Regions from separate parts of the Streptomyces sp. x-19 genome, predicted to be linked through region 1. Evidence: riboswitches for the same ligand, from Rfam matches in the RefSeq annotation. Region 1 holds a riboswitch; each other region holds the start of a gene.
What was found. A riboswitch is a leader RNA that binds a small molecule or an ion and turns the genes downstream of it on or off. The one in region 1 is predicted to bind thiamine pyrophosphate.
Positions count from the first base shown of each region.

Region 2: linked by a shared signal. The riboswitch ahead of thiC (phosphomethylpyrimidine synthase ThiC) and the one ahead of thiO (glycine oxidase ThiO) in region 1 are both predicted to bind thiamine pyrophosphate.
Region 3: linked by a shared signal. The riboswitch ahead of ACLJT4_RS17515 (thiamine ABC transporter substrate binding subunit) and the one ahead of thiO (glycine oxidase ThiO) in region 1 are both predicted to bind thiamine pyrophosphate.

Region 1 covers NZ_JAJPWK010000001.1:720,222-728,176, reverse strand. The annotation lists gene ACLJT4_RS03415 (hypothetical protein) at 1-1,111, opposite strand, end outside; gene metF (methylenetetrahydrofolate reductase [NAD(P)H]) at 1,148-2,065, opposite strand; gene thiE (thiamine phosphate synthase) at 2,199-2,849, opposite strand; gene ACLJT4_RS03400 (Rv2175c family DNA-binding protein) at 2,959-3,324, opposite strand; gene ACLJT4_RS03395 (NAD(P)/FAD-dependent oxidoreductase) at 3,426-4,685, opposite strand; TPP riboswitch at 4,829-4,941, shown strand; gene thiO (glycine oxidase ThiO) at 4,939-6,171, shown strand; gene thiS (sulfur carrier protein ThiS) at 6,237-6,437, shown strand; gene ACLJT4_RS03380 (thiazole synthase) at 6,446-7,288, shown strand; gene ACLJT4_RS03375 (MerR family transcriptional regulator) at 7,285-7,695, opposite strand; gene pknB (Stk1 family PASTA domain-containing Ser/Thr kinase) at 7,887-7,955, shown strand, end outside.
Region 2 covers NZ_JAJPWK010000002.1:234,476-241,522, reverse strand. The annotation lists gene ACLJT4_RS05420 (hypothetical protein) at 1-615, shown strand, start outside; gene ACLJT4_RS05415 (hypothetical protein) at 668-844, opposite strand; gene thiC (phosphomethylpyrimidine synthase ThiC) at 1,177-2,967, opposite strand; TPP riboswitch at 2,962-3,118, opposite strand; gene ACLJT4_RS05405 (YibE/F family protein) at 3,189-4,526, shown strand; gene ACLJT4_RS05400 (SsgA family sporulation/cell division regulator) at 4,666-5,088, opposite strand; gene ACLJT4_RS05395 (IclR family transcriptional regulator) at 5,193-5,969, opposite strand; gene ACLJT4_RS05390 (DUF5326 family protein) at 6,419-6,646, opposite strand; gene ACLJT4_RS05385 (cupin domain-containing protein) at 6,849-7,047, opposite strand, start outside.
Region 3 covers NZ_JAJPWK010000006.1:97,274-105,228, reverse strand. The annotation lists gene tsf (translation elongation factor Ts) at 59-895, shown strand; gene pyrH (UMP kinase) at 1,057-1,827, shown strand; gene frr (ribosome recycling factor) at 2,003-2,560, shown strand; gene ACLJT4_RS17525 (phosphatidate cytidylyltransferase) at 2,560-3,702, shown strand; gene rlmN (23S rRNA (adenine(2503)-C(2))-methyltransferase RlmN) at 3,870-4,982, shown strand; TPP riboswitch at 5,017-5,136, shown strand; gene ACLJT4_RS17515 (thiamine ABC transporter substrate binding subunit) at 5,240-6,316, shown strand; gene ACLJT4_RS17510 (ABC transporter permease) at 6,355-7,955, shown strand, end outside.

The DNA.
Region 1 (7,955 bases):
AGTAGGGGTACCGCTGCTCGTCGTACCCCGGCTGGTGCGGGGGCGGGTAGGCCGGCTGCTCCGCCGGATGGCCGGTGTCGCGCTGCTGCGGCACCCAGACGCCGTCGGGCGGGGTCTGCGGCGGGTGGTACTCCTGTCCGTAGCCCTGCCCTTGGTCCTGTCCGTAGTACTGCCCGTAGCCCTGTCCGGGGTCCTGCCCGTAGCCCTGTCCGGGGTCCTGCCCGTAGTGCGGTGCGGGCTGTCCGCCGAGGTCGTCGTAGTGCTGCCCGGCCTGGTACGGCGCCCGGCCGAACGGATCCGGCTCCTCGTACGGGTCGTGGTGCGCGGCGTACTGCTGGGTGCCGATGTACGGGTCGGAGTAGGGCGCCTGCCCGCCCTGGTAGGCGCCGTCGTCGTAGGCGGGATAGGGGTCGGCGTAGCCGCCCTGGCCGGCCGTCGGACCGTATCCGTCGCCGTACCCCTGGCCGTGGCCGTCGCCGTCCGGGGTGACGTTGCCGAAGACGTCGTACGAGGCGGGGGCGACCATCGGGTCGGGGCGGGCGTCGAAGCTGTAGACGCCGTAGGCCCCGGTCTCGTCCGGCAGCGGCTGCGGGGCGTAGACGGTGGGGGCGTCCGCCTGGGCGTAGGCGAAGAAGTCCTGGTGGGCGGGCGGTTCGCCGGGGCCGGGCGGGTCCGGCACCGGCTGGTAGGGGTCCGGGTTCCCGAGGCCGTCGGCGCCGTGGCCGACCGGCGCGGCCTCCCCAGCCGCGTCGGCGGCCACCGGGGCGGTCTCCTCGGCCAGTTGGGAGACCTGGAGGTTCGGCCCGTCGGCGGGGCCGCGGGAGGAGCGGGCGCGGCGCCGGCGCTTCGGCTTGGGCCGCCCGCCGATCGTCCAGCCCTCCGTGAACCCGCGGCGTACGGAGAGCGTCACGTAGGTCTGCCCGAGCGCGAAGGCGATGGCGCCCAGGGCGATCACGATGACCGACGGGATGGCCACGCCGGCCACGACGCCGAGGAAGCCGCCCAGGGCCAACGCCCGCCAGCGCAGCGGCGCCTTGTTCTGGAACAGCACCTCGCCGAGCAGCCACAGGGCGACCAGGGCGAACGCGATGTAGAGGATCGTCCAGCCCATATGCGCCCCTCTTCCGCCGGATGCCGGCCGCCGTGGTCAGGGCCGCTGGTGCAGCCCCAGGTTCTCGTAGATTTCCAGGGTCGCCGTGGAGTGGTTCAGGGTGATGAAGTGCAACCCGGGCACGTCCTCGGCCATCAAGCGCGCGCACAGGTCCGTCGCGTACTCGATGCCAATGGAGCGTACCGCCGCCGGGTCGTCCTTGACCGCGAGGATGCGCGCAGCGAGCTCGGGCGGGAAGGCGGCGTTGCTGAGCTGCGCGAAGCGCTCGATCTGACGCACGTTGGTGACCGGCATGATCTCCGGAATGATCGGCGTCGAGCAACCCGCGGCGTGCACCCGGTCCCGCAGCCGGAAGTAGTCCTCCGGGTAGAAGAACATCTGCGTGATCGCGAAGTCGGCGCCGGCGCGGCACTTGTCGACGAAGTGCCGGACGTCGGTGTCCCAGTCCGTGGAGCGCGGGTGCATCTCGGGGAAGGCGGCCACGCCGACGCAGAAGTCGCCGGACTCCTTGATCAGCTGGACCAGCTCGGCGGCGTAGCCGATGCCCTCGGGGTGCCGGATCCAGTCGCCCATGGGGTCGCCCGGCGGGTCGCCGCGCAGCGCGAGCATGTTGCGGATCCCGGCGTCGGCGTACTGGCCGATGATGTTGCGCAGCTCGGCGGTGGAGTGGTTGACCGCGGTCAGGTGGGCGACCGGGGTGAGGGTGGTGTCGGTGGCGATCCGCTCGGTGGCACGGACCGTGCCGTCGCGGGAGGTGCCACCGGCCCCGTAGGTCACGGAGACGAAGGTCGGGGCGACGGCCTCGATGCGGCGGATGGCGTTCCACAACGTCCGCTCGCCCTTCTCCGTCTTCGGGGCGGCGAACTCGAACGAGAAGGATCGCTTGCCGGAAGCAAGCAGGTCGCGCACAGTGCGTGCGCGATCAGTCCTGGTGGAAGCTGTACCTAGGGCCATACGGGCAGGTTAACCACAGGTCGGACGGACACCAACCGGCATCGACGTAATGCCTGGTTGGTGCAGTTCCTGTCCACTAGGTGGACATCCCGTGGCCATCCGGTGCTCTCCGGCCGGCGCCGACCGGAGAGCGTCAGGCGGACCAGCTCCGGACCCGCTTGGCCAGCTCGGCGGTGGCCGCGCCCGGATCGTCGGCCTCGGTGATCGCGCGGACCACCACCACTCGACGGGCGCCGGCCGCCAGCACCTCGTCGAGGTTGCCGGCGTCGATCCCGCCGATGGCGAACCAGGGGCGCTCGGGGTTCCGCGCGGCGGTGTAGCGGACGAGGTCCAGGCCGGGGGCGTGCCGGCCGGGCTTGGTCGGGGTCGGCCAGCAGGGGCCGGTGCAGAAGTAGTCCACGCCGGGCTCGGTGAGGGCGGCGTCCACCTCGGCCTCGGCGTGCGTGGAGCGGCCGATCAGCGGCTCCGGTCCGAGCAGGGCGCGGGCGGCGGGGACCGGCAGGTCGCCCTGGCCGAGGTGGAGCACCCCGGCGCCCGCGGCGTGGGCGACGTCCGCGCGGTCGTTGACCGCGAGCAGCGTGCCGTGCCGTCGGCAGGCGTCCGCGAAGACCTCCAGGTGGCGCAGCTCCGCGCCGGCCTCCATGCCCTTGTCGCGCAGCTGCACGATGTCCACGCCCGAGGAGAGCACCGCGTCCAGGAACTGCGGGAGGTCGCCCTGCCGGGTGCGCGCGTCGGTGCACAGGTAGAGCCGGGCGTCGGACAGGGCCTGTCGAACGGTGGTCATCGGGCGGCTTCCCCCTCGTCGGCGGCGTACGGACCGGCCGGAACCGGTCCGTACGCCGCGTGGATGCGGTTGCGGATGCGTGGTGCGGTTGCTGCGGGACGCGGCTGCGTCAGACGGCCAGCGCCTGGGCCCGGCGCTTGACCTCCGTGCCGCGATTCTCGCGCAGCGCCTGCGCCGGGGTACCGGGCAGGGTGTCATCGGCGGTGAAGAGCCACTCCAGCATCTCCTCGTCGGCGAAGCCGTCGTCCCGCAGGAGCGTCAGCGTCCCGACGAGTCCCTTGACGACCTTGCCGTCCTGGATGAATTCGGCGGGCACCTGAAGCACACGGTTCTCCCCGCGGCGCACCGCGATCAGCTGGCCCTCCTTCACCAGCTGCCGCACGCGGGTCACCTCGACGTCGAGTTCTTCGGCGATGTCGGGGAGGGTGAGCCAGGCGGGAACGAGTCCATCGATCTTTGCGTCAATCTCGGTCACAGGACAAGCCTGCCACCTCCCACTGACAGCCGGTACCCGGGCATCGCCGCCGGGCAACGCGTGTCCCCCGCCGGGTGGGCGGCGGGGGGCCGCGCAGCGGGTCAGCGGACCGCCGACTTCAGCGGAACGGCAGCGTCCGCCGCCCGCTCCCGGTCGAGCAGGGCGCCCCGCTCGATGAGCCGGCGCCCCTGGGCCAGATCCCGCGGGCGCCCCACGGCCAGCAGCGCGACCAGCCGTCCCGCTCCGCCGGCGCCGTCGCCGCGGAGCCAGAGGACCGACCAGGCGGCGCCGGTGGGATCACCGCGCCAGACCAGTTCGTCGGCGTCCCCGTGGTGGCCGGCGTACTGCACGAACCGGCCGAACTGCTCGGACCAGAAGTACGGCACCGGGTCGTAGACCACGCCCTCGGCTGCGCCGCGGGCGATGTTCTCGGCCACCGTGCGGGGCCCCTGGAGGGCGTTGTCCCAGTGGTGGACCAGCAGCCGGGTGTCGTAACGGGCCGACGGGAAGGAGGCGCAGTCGCCGACCGCGTAGACGTCGGGAACGGAGGTGCGCAGCCGCTCGTCGGCCTGCACCGAGCCGTCCGCGGGCGAGAGGGCGACGCCGGAACCGGCCAGCCAGCCGGTGGCGGGCCGGGCGCCGATGCCGACGACGACGGCGTCGGCGGGCAGGGCGGTGCCGTCGGCGAGGGTCACCGCGCCGGGCGCGACGGAGTCGACCCGCACGCCGGTGCGCAGATCGGCCCCGGCGTCCGCGTACCAGCCGGTCATGTGCCCGGCGACCTCGGCGGGCAGGGCGCCGGCCAGCGGGTGGTCGGCGGCCTCGACGACGGTGACCTCGCAGCCCGCCTCACGGGCGGCGGTGGCGAACTCCGCACCGATCCAGCCGGCCCCCACCACCACGATCCGGTGCTGGGCGGCGAGCACCGGGCGCAGCCGCTCGGCGTCGTCCAGGGTGCGCAGCAGGTGCACGTCGGGGCGGCCCTCGCTGCCGGGCAGCCGGATCGGTTCGGCGCCGGTCGCCAGGACCGCGTAGTCGTAGCGGACCGGGCCCCGGTCGGTCTCGACGAGGTGCTCCTCGGGGCGCAGTGCGGTGACCCGGCGGCCGAGGTGGAGGTCGATGCCGAGACTGGCGAAGTCGATGTCGAACGCGGAGCCGTCGGCCTTGCCGAGCAGCACCGCCTTGGACAGCGGGGGCCGGTCGTAGGGCTGGTGCGGCTCGTCGCCGAGGAGCGCGATCGCTCCTCGCCAGCCTTGTTCGCGCAGGGCCACGGCGGTCTGCACACCTGCCATCCCGGCGCCGACGATCACCACGCGCGGCGTGCGGTCAGGGTCCTGGGGAGACTTGCTCTGCTCGCTCACCCGCTCACTCTAGGACGGCACCCGACGCGGCCCGCAGCAGCGCGCAAGGAGATCTCTGACACAGCGTCACGCCCCGTGACGGCCGGCCCCGCTCCCCGGGCGCTCCCTTACGACGCGTCGCGACCCGTATTAGGGTGGCGGATGCACGCACTCGCGGGAGCCCGGACGGACCGGGCTGAGAGGGAGGCTGGCCGGCCTCCGACCGTACGAACCTGATCCGGGTCATGCCGGCGAAGGGAGGGGCTGGACGCCCATGCATCCATCCACCACACCAACGGACCCGTCGCGGCCCGCGGACCGGCACCCCGACGTGCTGGTCATCGGCGGCGGCATCATCGGACTGGTGACCGCCTGGCGGGCGGCCGGCCGCGGACTGCGGGTCGCGCTGGCGGACCCCGCGCCCGGCGGCGGCGCGGCGTTCGTCGCGGGCGGCATGCTGGCCGCGGTCACCGAGCTCCACTACGGCGAGGAGACCCTGCTGGGCCTCAACCTGGCCTCGGCACAGCGGTATCCGCGCTTCGCGGAAGAGCTGGAGGAGGCCAGCGGGCAGCGGATCGGCTACCGCCGGTGCGGCACCCTGGCCGTCGCGCTGGACGCCGACGACCGCGCCCACCTGAGGGAGTTGCACGCCCTCCAGGTCCGCTCGGGCCTGGACTCGCAGTGGCTGACCGGACGCGAGTGCCGGCGCCTGGAGCCGATGCTCGCCCCGGGGGTGCGCGGCGGCCTCCGGGTGGACGGTGACCATCAGGTCGATCCGCGGCGGCTGGCGGGCGCCCTGCTGGCCGCCTGCGAACGGGCCGGGGTGGTCTTCCACCGAACGGCGGCGGAGCGCCTGACGACCGCCCGGGGACGCGCCACGGGCGCCGAACTCGCCGACGGGACGCGGCTGGCGGCCGGTCAGGTCGTACTGGCCGGGGGCAGTCGCAGCGGGCTGCTGGCCGGCGTCCCGGAGGCCGTGCGGCCGCCGGTGCGGCCCGTCAAGGGGCAAGTGCTGCGGCTGCGGCTGCCGGACCGGCTCCCGGGCGGCCAGGCGTTCCTCTCCCGCACCGTGCGGGCCGTGGTCCGCGGCAACCCGCTCTACCTGGTGCCCCGGGAGAGCGGCGAACTGGTCCTCGGCGCCACCAGCGAGGAGTTGGGCTGGGACACCACGGTGACCGCGGGCGGCGTCTACGAACTGCTGCGGGACGCCCACGAACTTCTCCCGGGCCTCACCGAACTGCCGCTGGTCGAGAGCCTCGCCGGGCTGCGTCCCGGCTCCCCCGACAACGCACCGCTGCTCGGCCCGACCGGGCTGCCCGGCCTCCACCTGGCCACCGGCCACTTCCGCAACGGCGTGCTGCTGACGCCGGTCACCGGTGACGTGCTGGCCGAGGTGCTGGCCACCGGAACCGTCCCGGAAGAGGCCCGCCCCTTCTCCCCCACGCGCTTCTCCCCCACCACCGTGGGGACCGAGCGCGTCCGTGCCCTTGAGGAGCAGCCCGTATGAGCGCCCCCGGTACGCCCGGTACTCCTGCCGGCCCCGTCGCCCCCGATGCCCCTACCGGCCCCACGGTGTCCGTCTCCGTCAACGGGGAGGCCCGCCGGATCCCGGGCGGGCTGACCCTGGACCGGCTGGTCGCCACGCTGTCCCGGGCGTCGGCCGGGGTGGCCGCCGCGGTCAACGAGACCGTCGTGCCGCGCACCCAGTGGTCCACCACCGCGCTCGGCGACGGCGACCGCGTCGAAGTGCTCACCGCCGTGCAGGGAGGCTGATCACGGTCATGACCGACACCGCAGTGGAACCGGCGGACGCCGTCGCGGCGCCCGCCCCCGACGCCGACCCGCTCACCATCGCCGGCACCACGTTCCGGTCCCGGCTCATCATGGGCACCGGCGGCGCGCCCAGCCTCGGCGTCCTGGAGCGCGCCCTGCTGGCCTCCGGCACGGAGCTGACGACGGTCGCCATGCGGCGGCTGGACCCGACCGTGCAGGGCTCGGTGCTGTCCGTGCTCCAGCGCAACGGGATCCGGGTGCTGCCGAACACCGCCGGCTGCTTCACGGCGGGCGAGGCGGTGCTCACCGCCCGGCTCGCCCGGGAGGCGCTCGGCACCGACTGGGTCAAGCTGGAGGTCGTCGCCGACGAGCGGACCCTGCTGCCCGACCCGGTGGAGCTGCTGGACGCCGCCGAGACCCTCGTGGACGACGGTTTCGTCGTCCTGCCGTACACCAACGACGACCCCGTCGTCGCCCGGAAGCTGGAGGACGTGGGCTGTGCGGCGATCATGCCGCTCGGTTCGCCGATCGGTTCCGGCCTCGGCATCCGCAATCCGCACAACTTCCAGCTGATCACCGAGCGTGCGGGCGTCCCGGTCGTCCTGGACGCCGGCGCGGGCACCGCCTCGGACGCGGCGCTCGCCATGGAGCTGGGCTGTGCGGCGGTGATGCTGGCGTCGGCGGTGACCCGCGCGCAGGAGCCGGAGCTGATGGCGGCGGCGATGCGGCACGCGGTGGAGGCGGGCCGGCTGGCGCACCGCGCCGGTCGGATCCCGCGCCGCCACTTCGCGTTGGCGTCCTCGCCCACCGACGGCGTCGCGGAGCTGGACCCGGAGCGGCCGGCGTTCTAGGGCGTGTCCGCGGGCCCGGCCGCCCCGGCGGGCTGGGCCGTCAGCTCCGGCGGGGCCGCGGTGATCACCTCGTCGAGGAGGTTCCGGGAGGCCATCAGGGCGTCGATGGAGCCGGTGAGCCGGGCCCGCTCCCGATGGAGCTCGCCGACCAGCTGCGGGCAGGTGGGCACCAGCCGGCCGTCGTCGTCGCGCAGACAGGGCAGCACCTGGGCGATGGTGGCGGTGTTCAGCCCGGAGGTCAGCAGCGTCCGGATGCGACGGACCTGGTCGACGTCGGCCTCCTGGTAGACGCGGTATCCGGCGGCGGTCCGCGCGGGGCTGAGCAGCCCCTGTTCCTCGTAGTAGCGCAGCAACCGCTCGGTGGTGCCGGTCCGCCGGGCCAGCGCCCCGATCTGCAGCGTCGTCATCGGATCCCCCTGTGGTGCGGTGTGGCGTCGGGGCCGCGGGCGCCACCCCTTCGGGTGCGACCACGGCCGGGTCCGGATTATTCCGTGCCGGACCGGTTCCGGCCGCCCCCTTGTCACGGTTCCGCTGCGTTCCCCGTCGGCGGCGGCCGGGACGTCGGGGCTGTCGGCGCGGGCTCGTAGACTCGTCTGCCGTGGATACGACGTTGCAGGACCCCCTCGTGGGCCAGCTGCTCGACGGTCGCTATCGCGTCGAGGGGCGC
Region 2 (7,047 bases), on a different contig from region 1:
AAGAAGAAGATCGAAGATTTCAGCGCGAGGATCCAGGAGATCCTCGCCGACGCAGAAGAAACAGACAACTTCGCCTCTCAGGCTCTCCGTAGCAACACCTCGGGCGATCCCGCAGACGGATTCAAGGGCAAGGTTTACACCTCCATTAGCTCTTACGAGAAGGACTTCCGGAAGCCTGCTCGCGCCGGCACGCACACGCTAGGAGTCAAGCCCTGGGGCAGTGACACCATCAAGCCAGTGGCAGAATTCTTCAGCTATAAGTCCTGGATCAATGCTGGAGATTCTGCACTGCACGGCAGGTTCGGGGAGGCATGGGACTACTTCGTGGGTGGCACCCCTCCAAATGCTGTCGCAGGGATGGCTAAAACGGCAGGCACGAATCTCGGCGCGGGTGGCGGATCCGTCATCAACAAGATTGGCAGCGGGATCATTAAGGGCGCAGGTAAGATCTTCGGCGTGCCTGTCGCCGCTGTCGCAACGTTTATCGACTACGCCTATACCCCCGAGGACGACTCGAAGAAGCTGGAACAGCAGAGCCGGAACGTAAGCCCCAATAAGTTCAACCCCGTATACGGAGAGGGGAAAACTCGTGGAGGAAGCGGACCGATCGCCTAGACCTCAAAGCAGGAGGTTCGCTCCACTGTGGTTTTTGAACGAGATGCTTGGTTCATTCCTGAACCTCAGATCCTTCCACCTGATCATCCTTGGCGGGATCGCAGCATTTGCAGGTACCGGCGGTTTCATATTGGGCCTCACGGAAGGTCGCGGGATAACGAGCGTCCTCATCAGCCTGATGATCGGTGCCGTCGGGGCGTGCCTGGTATCCGTTTGCATTCTTGAGCATTCGAAGAAGTAAGTTCGGCCTAGCTCACCGACAAGTGAAGGCCATGCGGCCGGGCATCAGAGGGTACGACCGCCCGGCGCCACGCCGTATACCGCGGCGCCCAGACCTTAAAGAGGTCTGGGCGCCGACGAAAAACCAACTCAGGCTAGTCAACAGTCGGCATGGAGACTGATAGCTTTCGCCTGTTGTACGCTCCGCAGCCGAGGATTCCCTCCCGCGCAGCTACGTTCAACGTACATACGGATTGACTGGCAACGTCGGTGGCCGTTCGCATCATGCCGAGGGCTGGCTGGGCCTCATACACCGTGCCAGAGGCCCACCGCTCCAAGGCATCAGGACTCAGCCAAAGGCAGGTACACCCGGTTCCCAGCCGCCGCGAACTCCTTGGACTTCTCCAGCATTCCGGCCCGGACCTCCTCGGGGGTCGCGCCCTCTGCACCGCCGAACTGCTCTGTGATGCTTCGGCTAATTTTCATCGAGCAGAACTTCGGCCCGCACATCGAGCAGAAGTGGGCCGTCTTGGCCGGTTCGGCGGGCAGCGTCGCGTCGTGGAAGGCGCGGGCGGTGTCCGGGTCGAGGGCCAGGTTGAACTGGTCCTCCCAGCGGAATTCGAAGCGGGCGTCGGAGAGCGCGTCGTCCCATTCCTGGGCGCCGGGGTGTCCCTTGGCGAGGTCCGCCGCGTGGGCCGCGATCTTGTAGGTGATGACGCCGGTCTTCACGTCGTCGCGGTCCGGGAGGCCCAGGTGCTCCTTGGGCGTGACGTAGCAGAGCATCGCGGTGCCCCACCAGGCGATCATCGCGGCGCCGATGCCCGAGGTGATGTGGTCGTAGGCGGGCGCGATGTCGGTGGTGAGCGGGCCGAGCGTGTAGAACGGGGCCTCTTCGCAGATCTCCTGCTGGAGGTCGATGTTCTCCTTGATCTTGTGCATCGGGACGTGGCCCGGGCCCTCGATCATGGTCTGCACGCCGTGCCGCTTGGCGATGGTGTTCAGCTCGCCGAGGGTCCGCAGCTCGGCGAACTGCGCCTCGTCGTTGGCGTCCGCGATGGAGCCGGGACGCAGGCCGTCACCGAGGGAGAAGGTGACGTCGTAGGCGGCGAGGATGTCGCAGAGCTCCTCGAAGTGCGTGTAGAGGAAGGACTCCTGATGGTGCGCCAGACACCACGCCGCCATGATCGAGCCGCCACGGGAGACGATGCCGGTCTTCCGGTTGGCGGTGAGCGGGACGTAGCGGAGCAGCACGCCGGCGTGCACCGTCATGTAGTCGACGCCCTGCTCGGCCTGCTCGATGACGGTGTCCTTGTAGATCTCCCAGGTCAGTTCCTCGGCCTTGCCGTCGACCTTCTCCAGCGCCTGGTAGAGGGGAACGGTGCCGATGGGGACGGGGGAGTTGCGCAGCACCCACTCACGGGTGGTGTGGATGTTGCGGCCGGTGGAGAGGTCCATGACCGTGTCGGCACCCCAGCGGGTCGCCCAGGTCATCTTCTCCACCTCCTCCTCGATCGACGACGTGACCGCGGAATTGCCGATGTTGGCGTTCACCTTCACCAGGAAGTTCTTGCCGATGATCATCGGCTCGATCTCCGGGTGGTTGATGTTGGCCGGCAGCACCGCCCGGCCCGCCGCGATCTCGTCCCGCACGAACTCGGGGGAGACGTTCTCGCGGACGGCGACGTACTCCATCTCCGCGGTGATCTCGCCGCGTTGGGCGTACGCGAGCTGGGAGACCGGGGTGCCGCCCCGGCCGCGACGCGGCTGGCGCGGCCGGCCGGGGAAGACCGCGTCGAGGTTGCGCAGGCCACCGCGCGGTGACGTGTGCTTGATCCCGTCGTCCTCGGGACGCATCGGGCGGCCCGCGTACTCCTCGGTGTCGCCCCGGGCGATGATCCAGTTCTCGCGCAGCGGCGCCAGACCGCGGCGAACGTCGGTTTCGATCTGGGGATCGGTGTACGGCCCTGACGTGTCGTAGAGCGTCACGTCCTTGCCGTTGGTGAGGTGCACCCGCCGGACCGGGACCCGGAGGTCCGGACGCGATCCGGAAACGTAGCCCTTGTGCCAGCCGATCTGCGGCTTTTCGCCGTCGGCCGAGCCGTTTTCAGGCGTGCGTGCATCCTGCAGAGTCATGTAGACCCAACTCCCTACGCCGGCATTACCCGGTAACAGGTTCGGCGGTCGACGCAGCGGCTTCCGTCATCCGGTGTTTCACGTGAAACACCGCTGGGACGGAGGTCAGCGCCCTCTCAGCCCGGTGCTCCGAGCTCCCGCGATTGCAAAGGTGCCACCACGGTAGCGGCCGAGGCGTCGGTGTGAACAGGGGGCCCACGGGTTCTTGCAATGATCGGGCGGTGAGCCCTCCCGAAACCCAGCACGCCACCGCCGGCCATGCGCACGCGCACGGCCACGGGCCGGCCGCACCGGTGTCCCGCCATCTGCGCAAGGTCATCGCCGCCGTCCTGATCCCGTTCGCGGCCGCGGTGGCGGTCGGTCTGCTCGTCCTCTGGCCCGGCGGCGCGCCTCCCCACAAACCGTCCGGTGTGGGCTTCGACCAGCCCACCGAGAAGGCCCGGGTCACCAAGGTCGAGGAGGTGGACTGTGCGGCGGTGCACGCCGAGCAGCAGCCGCAGCCCACCACGCCCGGGGGCCAGCCACCGGCCGGCGGAGCGTCCCGCGGCAAGCCCTGCGAACAGGCGACGATCAAGGTCACCACGGGGGAGAACACCGGCCGGACCTTCCAGACGGTGGTGACACCGGATGCCCCGCGTCACTACACGACCGGACAGGACGTGATCGTCTCCTACTCCCCCAAGGCTCCGAGGGAGCTTCAGTACGCGGTGACCGACGTCGACCGCACGGTGCCGATGTGGGTGCTGGCAGCGATCTTCGCCTTCGCGGTGGTGATCATCGGGCGGCTGCGCGGAGTGCTCGCGCTGGTGGCGCTGACGGCCAGCTTCGGCCTGTTGACCCTGTTCATCCTGCCGGCGATCCTTCAGGGCTCCGATCCGCTGGTGGTGGCGGTGGTCGGCGGCAGCGCGATCATGCTGATCGCGCTCTACCTGTGCCACGGGCTGACGGCCCGCACGTCGGTGGCGGTGCTCGGCACCCTCGCCTCGCTCCTGCTCATCGCACTGTTGGGCTCGGTCTTCACCCACTGGGCGCTGCTGACCGGCAACACGGACGACACCACCGGGCTGGTGCACGGGCTGTACCCGAACATCGAGATCCGCGGTCTGCTGCTGGCGGGGATCATCATCGGTTCGCTGGGGGTGCTCGACGACGTGACGGTGACGCAGACGGCCGCGGTCTGGGAGCTCAAGGAGGCCGATCCGACGGCGGGTTGGCGCAAGCTGTACGGCGCGGCGATGCGCATCGGGCGGGACCACATCGCCTCGGTGGTGAACACCCTCGTCATGGCCTATGCGGGCGCCGCGCTCCCGCTGCTCCTGCTGTTCTCGATCGCGCAGAGCAGTGTCGGGCGGGTCGCCGGCAGCGAAGTCGTCGCGGAGGAGATCGTCCGGACCCTGGTGGGCAGCATCGGGCTGGTCGCGTCGGTGCCGGTGACCACGCTGCTGGCGGCCCTGGTGGTCTCGGCGGACCGACCGGCGCCGGGCGGGTCGGGGCGGACGGGGGCCGTCGGTGGACGCGGTGGGCGACGCGCGGCGCGCGGACGGCGCCGGAAGCACTGATGGCGGACGGGCCACGGGGCCGGCCGGTGCGAGGGGACGGTGCGGGTGACGGACGGGGCGCAACAGGGCGGGGGCGGCCGACAGCCGGGCGGCGAGGGCAGGGGAACAGGGGAGAGGGGCCGGGGCCGGGGCCGGCGGCTCAGCCGGCCGGAGCCTCCGTGAGGATCCGGTCGAGCGCGGCCTCCAGGGTGTCGCAGACCTCTTCCTTGCCGAGCGGGACGATCCGGTCCGTGCGGTCCAGGAAGGCGATCAGCGGCGGCGCACTGGCCCGGAACAGCGCCCGCTCGGGGCCGACTTGAAGGCTGATGTAGACGTCGCTGAGGTGCTCGGGGGCGGACGGCTCGACCCGGACGTCGCCCTCGCCCGCCGGGCGGGTCAGCCCGTCCAGCAACAGCTCACGGCCGAACACCCAGGTCACGGGCGCGTCTCCGGGGAGATCGAAGGTGAGCCGGACGGCATAGGGATCGGCGCTGTCGAATTCCAGCTCCACCGGGATCCGGAAGGCGAGCTCCTCCGAGACGAGGAAGCTCATGATCACTTCTGCCTGAACCGTGTCGTTCATCAACCACTGCCCCGCACTTGATCGGAGATGGCCGGGAATCATCCCCGGAAGCCCTATTGACGCCATCGTCGGTCACATGCAGGCAGATCACAAGGAGTGAGTTTTCAGATACTGATAGAGAAGGCGAGTGTCGTTAGTACCCTCTCCGCCATTTTCCGTAGTCGCTCCGTAACTGCTTGCAATCGGTGCACTTCCGTCGCAGGAAGAGAAACCGCCAGCGTCGCGGCGGCCGAGCCGACTCGGACCGGGATCGCCGAACACACCGTGCCCAGGGCATATTCCTGGCGATCGTAGGCAACCTGGCCGCGACGCACCGTAGCCAGCCGATTCAGTAGATCACCTTCGGAACGCACCGAAAAGGGCGTCATCGACTGCACCGGATAACGGGACAGGTGTTCTTTCCTGGTCGGTTCGTCGAGTTGCGCGAGAAGGCACTGGCCGATCGCGTGGGTGTGGGCGGTGGAGCGGAAGTCGGCCCATTCCTCGACGGGCGGTCGCTCCGGGTCGGCGGTTATCGCCACCACCTCCACTTCGCCCTCGCGGTAGACGGCGAAGTAGACGGCGGCGCCCAGTTCGCGGCCCGCCACGGCCAGCGCGTCGGCCAACTGCCGGCGCTGCCGGCGCCGGGCCCCCGCCCGACCGATGGACTCCGCGCCCTCGCCGATGACGAAGACGCCGTTCTCCCTGCGCAGATAGCCCTCATGGGTCAGCGTCCGCAGCAGGTGATAGGTCGTGGGCAGGGGGAGTTGGGCCTCCCTGGCCAGCTGCTTGGCGGGCGCACCGTCGGCGTGCGCGGCCACCGCTTCCAGGAGTCGCAGCGCCCGCTGCACCGACCCGATCAGGGTGGGGTGCGAGCCGGACTCGTCGTTGCCGATCGCCAACGCAACCCCCAGGTCCGAGTGCCATGGCCCCGTGGCCCGGGCCGCGGGATCCGCTCCCCGCGGCCGTGCGCCTCCCCGGACTGCCGGCACGACTCCGGCCCGATCGCTCGGTATTTTCCGGAACATCACCATCCGGAAGACGCCTGCGTCCGCACTGTAGCCCGGGCGATCCGGAACGGGAGCCGAAAGTCGGGGAGTTGCCCCCGTCTCGACGGCACGCCCGGCCTCGATGACGCTACGAAGCAAGGTACACACTCTTGGTGAGCAGGTGGAACGCCGTGCACCCCACCGGTGCGAGAACCGCAGGTGGGCCGGATTCCGATCCTCGTTCGGCCCCGGCGCAAGGCGTGTCGGACGGTCTCCGGAACGCCGGACGCCCTGCTCCCGGGCGGGGGCAGGGCGTCTTCGGGGGGTGCGGGTCGGACAGTGCCGATCGGTGGGGGCTCGGCCTACCAGTCGCTCTTCGACGAGGACGAGGACGAGGATCCGGTGAACCTGCGCACGAGGTAGATGACACCGGCGATCAGCGCCGCCGCGATCAGCACCTTGAAGAGCAGGCCGATCAGGAATCCCACGGCGGTGGCGATCAGTCCGCCGAAGACGACGATCAGGATGACGGGCACCACGACCCAGGTGACCCACCACGGAAGCCCTGCGAGTATCCCCTTACCAGCCACTGCTCTGCCCTGCTTTCTGTCTGTCGCGCCGTTGTCGGTCCGTACCGCTCCGGTGGCACCGTCCGCGTGCTCCGCATCCGTCGCACCGCGTCTCCGGTTCCCCCTGTACACCAACGATGCTAGGCCGCCGGCGGGCGCCGTGGGGGCCCGACAGCCCCGGCTCTCCCCTGAGCCGACCCTTACGGGTTCCGGGGTCCGGCCCTCAGCTCTCGGGCGGAGAAAAGACCACCACGACCCGGAGGTCCTCGCTGATGTGGTGGAACTTGTGGGGCACCCCGGCCGGCACGTAGACCACGCTGCCGCGGGCCACCGACTCGGTCTCCGTCCCCACCGTGATCGCCGCCCGGCCGCTCACCACCAGGTACACCTCGTCCTGGGCGTGCGGCTGCTGCGGGTCCGCG
Region 3 (7,955 bases), on a different contig from region 1:
CCGCCGTCCACCCGTAGATCTTTCGACTTCCGCGATTCCGAGAAGAGATTCACAGACCATGGCGAACTACACCGCCGCTGACGTCAAGAAGCTCCGCGAGCTCACCGGCGCCGGCATGATGGACTGCAAGAAGGCCCTGGAAGAGGCCGAGGGCAACGTCGACAAGGCCGTCGAGGTCCTGCGCGTCAAGGGTCAGAAGGGCGTCGCCAAGCGCGAGGGCCGCTCCGCCGAGAACGGCGCCGTGGTCTCCCTGATCACTGACGACAACACCTCCGGCCTGATCCTCGAGCTGAAGTGCGAGACGGACTTCGTCGCCAAGGGCGAGAAGTTCCAGGCCGTCGCCAACGCCCTGGCCGCGCACGTCGCCAAGACCAACCCGGCTGACCTCGAGGCCCTGCTCGGCTCCGAGATCGAGGCCGGCAAGACCGTCCAGGCGTACGTCGACGAGGCCAACGCGAACCTCGGCGAGAAGATCGTCCTGGACCGCTTCGCGCAGTTCTCCGACGGTTACGTCACGGCGTACATGCACCGCACCATGCCTGACCTGCCGCCGCAGATCGGTGTCCTCGTCGAGCTCGACAAGGAGAACGCCGAGGTCGCCAAGGGCATCGCGCAGCACATCGCCGCCTTCGCCCCGAAGTACCTGGCCAAGGACGACGTTCCGGCCGAGGTCGTCGAGGCCGAGCGTCGCGTCGCCGAGGAGACCACCCGCGCCGAGGGCAAGCCCGAGGCCGCGCTGCCGAAGATCGTCGAGGGTCGCCTCAACGGCTTCTTCAAGGACGCGACGCTGCTCGGTCAGCCCTACGCGCTCGACAACAAGAAGTCCGTCGAGAAGGTCCTCCAGGAGGCCGGTGTCACCCTGAAGCGCTTCTCGCGCATCAAGGTCGGCATCTGAGCCTGCCGCGAGGCAGCGAATGACTTGCGGCCCCGCTAGGGTCGTACGCAGTCGGCCGCTCATCGGTCGGCCGCAGATGTGACGAGGAGGCCATTGCCGGACAGGGATCTGACCCAGACCCACGGCAATGGCCTTCTTCGTATGTGCACGAGGAGAGCTCAATGAATCACGGTGCCGACGGCGCGGACACACACAAAGCCGGGAACGGTGGCAGGCGCCGCTTCCTTCTGAAGCTGTCGGGCGAGGCCTTCGCCGGTGGCGGCGGACTGGGTGTCGACCCCGATGTCGTGCACGCCATCGCCCGCGAGATCGCCGCGGTGGTGCGTGACGGCTACGAGATCGCCATCGTGATCGGCGGCGGCAACTTCTTCCGCGGCGCCGAACTGCAGCAGCGCGGCATGGACCGGGCGCGCTCCGACTACATGGGCATGCTCGGCACGGTCATGAACTGCCTGGCCCTCCAGGACTTCCTGGAGAAGGAGGGCATCGACTCCCGCGTCCAGACGGCGATCACCATGGGCCAGGTCGCGGAGCCGTACATCCCGCTGCGCGCGGTGCGCCACCTGGAGAAGGGCCGGGTCGTCATCTTCGGCGCCGGCATGGGCATGCCGTACTTCTCCACCGACACCACCGCCGCCCAGCGCGCCCTGGAGATCGACGCCGAGGCCATGCTGATGGGGAAGAACGGCGTGGACGGGGTCTACGACTCCGACCCCAAGAAGAACCCGGACGCGGTCAAGTTCGACGCCCTCGAATACGGCGAGGTCATCACCCGCGATCTGAAGGTCGCCGACGCCACCGCCGTCACGCTGTGCCGGGACAACAAGCTCCCGATCCTCGTGTTCGAACTGCTCGCCGAGGGGAACATCGCGCGTGCGGTGAAGGGTGAGAAGATCGGCACGCTCGTCAGCGATCAGAACACCCGGGCCTGACGGCCTCAACTGCCGTGATTCCGTAGGGGCGTCGGCCCGTACGGGCGGCAACCCCCGGTCGTGGGAAGACCTCGGTACGGGGATGGACAACCGCCTGCCGGTCGGACACCGTGCAGGAGAAGACGCGCGGCAGGGGCGAGGCTCTGCTTCTTACCGATAAGACCAGGAGCAAGTGGTGATCGAAGAGATCCTCCTCGAAGCCGAGGAGAAGATGGAGAAGGCCGTCGTGGTCGCCAAGGAGGACTTCGCCGCGATCCGCACCGGGCGTGCGCACCCGGCGATGTTCAACAAGATCGTGGCGGACTACTACGGTGCCATGACGCCCATCAACCAGCTGGCGTCGTTCTCGGTTCCGGAACCGCGGATGGCCGTGGTGACCCCGTTCGACAAGAGCGCGCTGCGCAACATCGAGCAGGCGATCCGTGACTCGGACCTCGGCGTCAACCCGAGCAACGACGGCAACATCATCCGTGTGACGTTCCCGGAGCTGACCGAGGAGCGCCGCCGCGAGTTCATCAAGGTCGCCAAGAACAAGGCCGAGGACTCGAAGATCTCGATCCGCAGCGTGCGTCGCAAGGCCAAGGAGTCGCTCGACAAGCTGGTCAAGGACAAGGAGTCCGGCGAGGACGAGGTGCGCCGCGCCGAGAAGGAACTCGACGACGTCACCGCGAAGTACGTCGCGCAGGTGGACGAGCTCCTCAAGCACAAGGAATCCGAGCTCCTAGAGGTCTGATGAACGAGTCATCCTGGGGGACCCCGCCCGGCTCCGGCCAGTGGGGACCGCCCGATCACGGACCGGCCGCCTCGCTGCGCGGAGCGGCGCCTCCCGTCCCGGCGGGTCCCGTGCACGACGGAGGCGGCGCGGCGCAGACTCGGCCCATGCCCCTCGTGCCCGAGCCGGGCGGACACCAGGACGACCATCGGGACATCCGGGATATCTCGGACGACCGGGGGGCTGCTCGCCTGAGCGGCCCCCTGTTCCGCGACGACAGGCCGCAGGAGCCCATGCCCACCTCGCTCCCCGGGTCCGACAGTGACCCAGTGAAACCGCAGAAGAAGAGCGCGGGGCGCAACCTGCGCGCCGCCATAGGGGTCGGCGTCGGGCTCGGCGTGGTCATCCTCGCCTCGCTCTTCGTCTACAAGCCGGTGTTCATCGGTGTCATAGCGATCGCCGTCGTCGTGGGCCTGTGGGAACTGACCTCGCGGCTGGCCGAGCGCAAGGACATCCGGGTGCCGCTGGTCCCGCTCGCGCTCGGCGGCACCGCGATGGTCGTCGCCGGGTACGTGCGCGGTGCCGAAGGCGCCTGGGTGGCGATGGCGCTCACCGCGCTCGCCGTCCTCGTCTGGCGGATGACCGAGGCGCCCCAGAACTACCTCCGGGACGTCACGGCCGCCATCTTCGCGGCCTTCTACGTCCCCTTCCTGGCGACCTTCGTGGCGCTGATGCTGGCGGCCGAGGACGACGGGCCGCAGCGGGTGCTGACCTTCCTGCTGCTGACGGTCGTCAGCGACACCGGCGCCTACGCGGTCGGCTGGCGCTTCGGCAGGAAGAAGCTCGCGCCGCGGATCAGTCCCGGCAAGACCCGCGAGGGACTCGTCGGAGCGGTGCTCTTCGCGATGGTGGCGGGCGCGCTGTGCATGCAGTTCCTGATCAAGGGCGGCATCTGGTGGCAGGGACTGCTGCTCGGCCTCGCGGTCGCGGTCAGCGCCACCCTCGGTGACCTCGGCGAATCCATGATCAAGCGGGATCTGGGCATCAAGGACATGGGCACCCTGCTGCCCGGTCACGGCGGGATCATGGACCGGTTGGACTCGCTGCTGCCGACCGCTCCCGTCGTCTGGCTGCTGTTCGTGATCTTCGTGGGATCGGGCTGAGCGTCGCCGGTTACCCTTGAAGGGCGCGTCGCTCGTTCGTGGCGCGCCCTTTCCGTCCCCGCGACCGCGGGGACGATCCGTGAGGTCTCCCGGTTCCGGCCCGTCCGGACCCCGGTCATGCGTCGGCAGAAGCCGCCCGACCTCGTCGCACAGAGGAGTTTCCGCCCATGGCACGCCCGGCCCCGGGAGAACTGACGTTCGTCGCCCCCCGCGGCGCCAAGAAGCCACCGCGGCACCTCGCCGACCTCAGCCCGGCCGAGCGCCGCGAGGCGGTGGCGGCGATCGGCGAGAAGCCGTTCCGCGCCAAGCAGCTGTCGCAGCACTACTTCGCCCGCTACGCGCACGACCCCGCCCAGTGGACCGACATCCCCGCGGCGGCGCGCGAGAAGCTCGCCGCCGAACTGCTGCCGGACCTGATGTCCGTGGTGCGGCACATCTCGTGCGACGACGACACCACCCGCAAGACGCTGTGGCGCCTGCACGACGGCACCCTCGTCGAGTCCGTCCTGATGCGCTATCCGGACCGGGTCACCATGTGCATCTCCTCGCAGGCCGGCTGCGGCATGAACTGCCCGTTCTGCGCCACCGGCCAGGCCGGCCTGGACCGCAACCTCTCCACCGCCGAGATCGTGCACCAGATCGTCGACGGGATGCGGGCGCTGCGCGACGGCGAGGTGCCCGGCGGACCGGCACGGCTGTCCAACATCGTCTTCATGGGCATGGGTGAGCCGCTCGCCAACTACAAGCGGGTGGTCGGCGCCATCCGGCGGCTGACCGACCCCGAGCCGGACGGGCTGGGCCTCTCCCAGCGCGGCATCACCGTCTCCACCGTCGGGCTGGTCCCGGCGATGCTGCGGTTCGCCGACGAGGGCTTCAAGTGCCGGCTCGCGCTGTCGCTGCACGCGCCCGACGACGAGCTGCGGGACACCCTCGTGCCCGTCAACACCCGCTGGAAGGTCCGCGAGGTGCTGGACGCGGCGTGGGAGTACGCCGAGAAGTCCGGCCGCCGGGTCTCGATCGAGTACGCCCTGATCCGCGACATCAACGACCAGGCGTGGCGCGGTGACCTGCTGGGACGGCTGCTCAAGGGCAAGCGCGTCCACGTCAACCTCATCCCGCTCAACCCGACCCCCGGCTCGAAGTGGACCGCCTCGCGGCCCGAGGACGAGCTGGCGTTCGTGCGGGCCATCGAGGCGCACGGCGTGCCCGTGACCGTGCGGGACACCCGGGGCCAGGAGATCGACGGCGCCTGCGGACAGCTTGCAGCCTCGGAGCGCTGAGCCACCCGCTGGTACGGTGTCGTCGAACAAATGCACATTCCGACAGGGGAGCGCCACAGCGCTGAGAGTGCGGACACGTCGTAGCCCGACGACGCCGCAGACCCTTGAACCTCGCCCGGGTCATTCCGGGTAGGAAGTTCGGTCGTCACTCATGCTGTTGCGCCCTGCCCACCGCCCGCTGCCGAACGTCTCCGACAAAGAACGCAGCGGGCACCGGGCGGGGCCGCGTCTCTTCCTGGCCAGCCAGGAGGAAATCAGTGAGCACCACCAGAAGGATCACCGCGGCAGCGCTCGCCGCCGCGGCCGGCATGACGGCACTCGCCGGATGCGGCAGCGCCGGCGACAGCAGCGCCGACGCCAAGACCGTCACGCTCGTCAGCCACGACTCGTTCAACGCCTCCAAGTCCGTCCTGGCCGCCTTCGAGAAGGAGAGCGGCTACAAGGTCAAGGTGCTCAGGGGCGGGGACGCCGGCGAAGCCGTCAACAAGGCGATCCTCTCCAAGGACAACCCGCAGGGCGACGTCTTCTTCGGCATCGACAACACCCTGCTCTCGCGCGGGCTGAACGCCGGGCTCTTCACCCCCTACAAGGCCAAGGGCCTGGACAGCGTCCCGGCTGATCTGCAGCTCGACAAGGACGGCCACCGGGTCACGCCCCTCGACTACGGCGACATCTGCGTCAACTACGACCGCGCCTACTTCACCCAGCACAAGCTGGCGCCGCCGCAGACCTTCGACGACCTGCTCAAGCCGCAGTACAAGGGCCTGCTCGTCACGGAGAACTCCGCCACCTCCTCCCCGGGACTCGCCTTCCAGCTCGGCACGATCGCCGCCCACGGCGAAGCCGGCTGGACGGACTACTGGAAGAAGCTCAAGGCCAACGGCGTCGAGGTCGTCGACAGCTGGGAGCAGGCGTACAACGAGCGCTTCTCGGGCTCCGCGGCCGGCAAGGGCAAGGGGGACAAGCCGCTGGTGGTCTCCTACGCCTCCAGCCCGCCCGCCGAAGTGATGGGCAAGAACCCCGCCCCGAAGGAGGCCCCGACCGGCGTCGCGACCGGCACCTGCTTCCAGCAGATCGAATTCGGTGGTCTGCTCAAGGGCGCCAAGAACGAGAAGGGCGGCAAGGCGCTGCTCGACTTCCTCCTGTCGAAGACGTTCCAGGAGGACATGCCGCTGCAGATGTTCGTCAACCCGGCACGCAAGGACGCCAAGGAGCCGGAGCTGTTCACCCGCTACGGCGCCACGATCGACAAGCCGGCGACCCTCGCACCCGAGACGATCGCCAAGAACCGTGACCAGTGGGTCAAGCAGTGGTCCTCGCTCGTTCTGAAGTAGCCCGCACCCGGCAACGGGGGACCGCGCGGACCACGGCGGTGCGGCTCGGCCTGATGGTCGTGCCGTTCGTCTTCTTCGCGGTGTTCTTCGCCTACCCGGTCGCCGTGATCGTCGGCCGGGGGCTGAAGGACGGCGGGCAGTGGCAACTCGGCCGCTTCGGCGCCGTGCTCGGTGATCCGGACGTCCTCCACGTGCTGTGGTTCACGGTGTGGCAGGCCGCTGCCTCGACCGCCTTGACGCTGCTGATCGCGCTGCCCGGCGCCTACGTCTTCGCCCGCTTCGACTTCCCCGGCAAACAACTGCTGCGGGCGGTGGTGGCGGTGCCGTTCGTGCTGCCCACCGTCGTCGTCGGCTCCGCCTTCCTGGCGCTGGTCGGCCGGGGCGGGCTGCTGGACGACCTGTGGGGCGTCCGGCTGGACACCTCGGTGTGGGCGATCCTGCTGGCGCACGTCTTCTTCAACTACGCCGTCGTCGTCCGCACCGTCGGCGGGCTCTGGTCCCAGCTCGACCCGCGTCAGGAGGAGGCGGCCCGGGTCCTGGGCGTCGGAAGGTTCGCGGCGTGGCGGAAGGTGACGCTGCCCGCGCTCGGGCCGGCGGTGGCCGCCGCGGCGCTGATGGTGTTCCTCTTCACCTTCACCTCCTTCGGAGTGGTGCAGATCCTCGGCGGACCCACCTTCTCCACGTTGGAGGTGGAGATCTACCGGCAGACCGCCGACTTCCTGGACCTGCCGACCGCCGCCGTGCTCACCCTGATCCAGTTCGCGGCCGTACTGGGACTGTTGGCGCTGCATGCCTGGACCGTGCGGCGCCGCGAATCCACCCTGCGGCTCGTCGACGCCTCCCGGACCGCCCGTCGTCCGCACGGCGCAGGCCAGTGGGCGCTGCTGTGGGGCACCCTCACCGTCATCGCGGTGCTGCTCGTCCTGCCGCTCGCCGTACTCGTCGAGCGGTCCTTCGCCGGCCCGGACGGCTACGGGTTGGTCTTCTACAAGACGCTGCACGATGCGGCGTCCGCCGACAGCACCTTCGCCGTGGCCCCCCTCGACGCCCTCTGGAACTCCCTCGCCTACGGGGCGGCAGCCACCGCGATCGCCCTCCTGGTCGGAGGACTGGCCGCGGCCGCACTCACCCGCTCCCGGCCGGCAGCCGGCCCGTCCGGGCGGACACCGATGATCACCCGGCTCCTGCGCGGCTTCGACGGACTGCTGATGTTGCCCCTCGGAGTCTCTGCCGTGACCGTCGGCTTCGGATTCCTGATCACCCTCGACAAGCCGCCGCTGGACCTGCGGGCCTCGTGGTGGCTGGTCCCGCTCGCCCAGGCCCTGGTGGGTGTGCCGTTCGTGGTCCGCACGATGCTGCCCGTCCTGCGGGCGGTGGACGGGCGGCTGCGGGAAGCGGCGGCGGTCCTCGGCGCCTCGCCTTGGCAGGTCTGGCGCGAGGTGGACCTGCCGATGGTGCGGCGGGCGCTGCTCGTCGCGGCGGGCTTCGCCTTCGCGGTGTCGCTCGGTGAGTTCGGCGCGACCGTCTTCATCGCCCGACCGGACCAGCCGACGCTGCCGGTGGCCGTCACCCGACTGCTGGGCCGCGCCGGCGAGTTCAACTACGGCCAGGCGATGGCCCTGTCGACCATATTGATGGT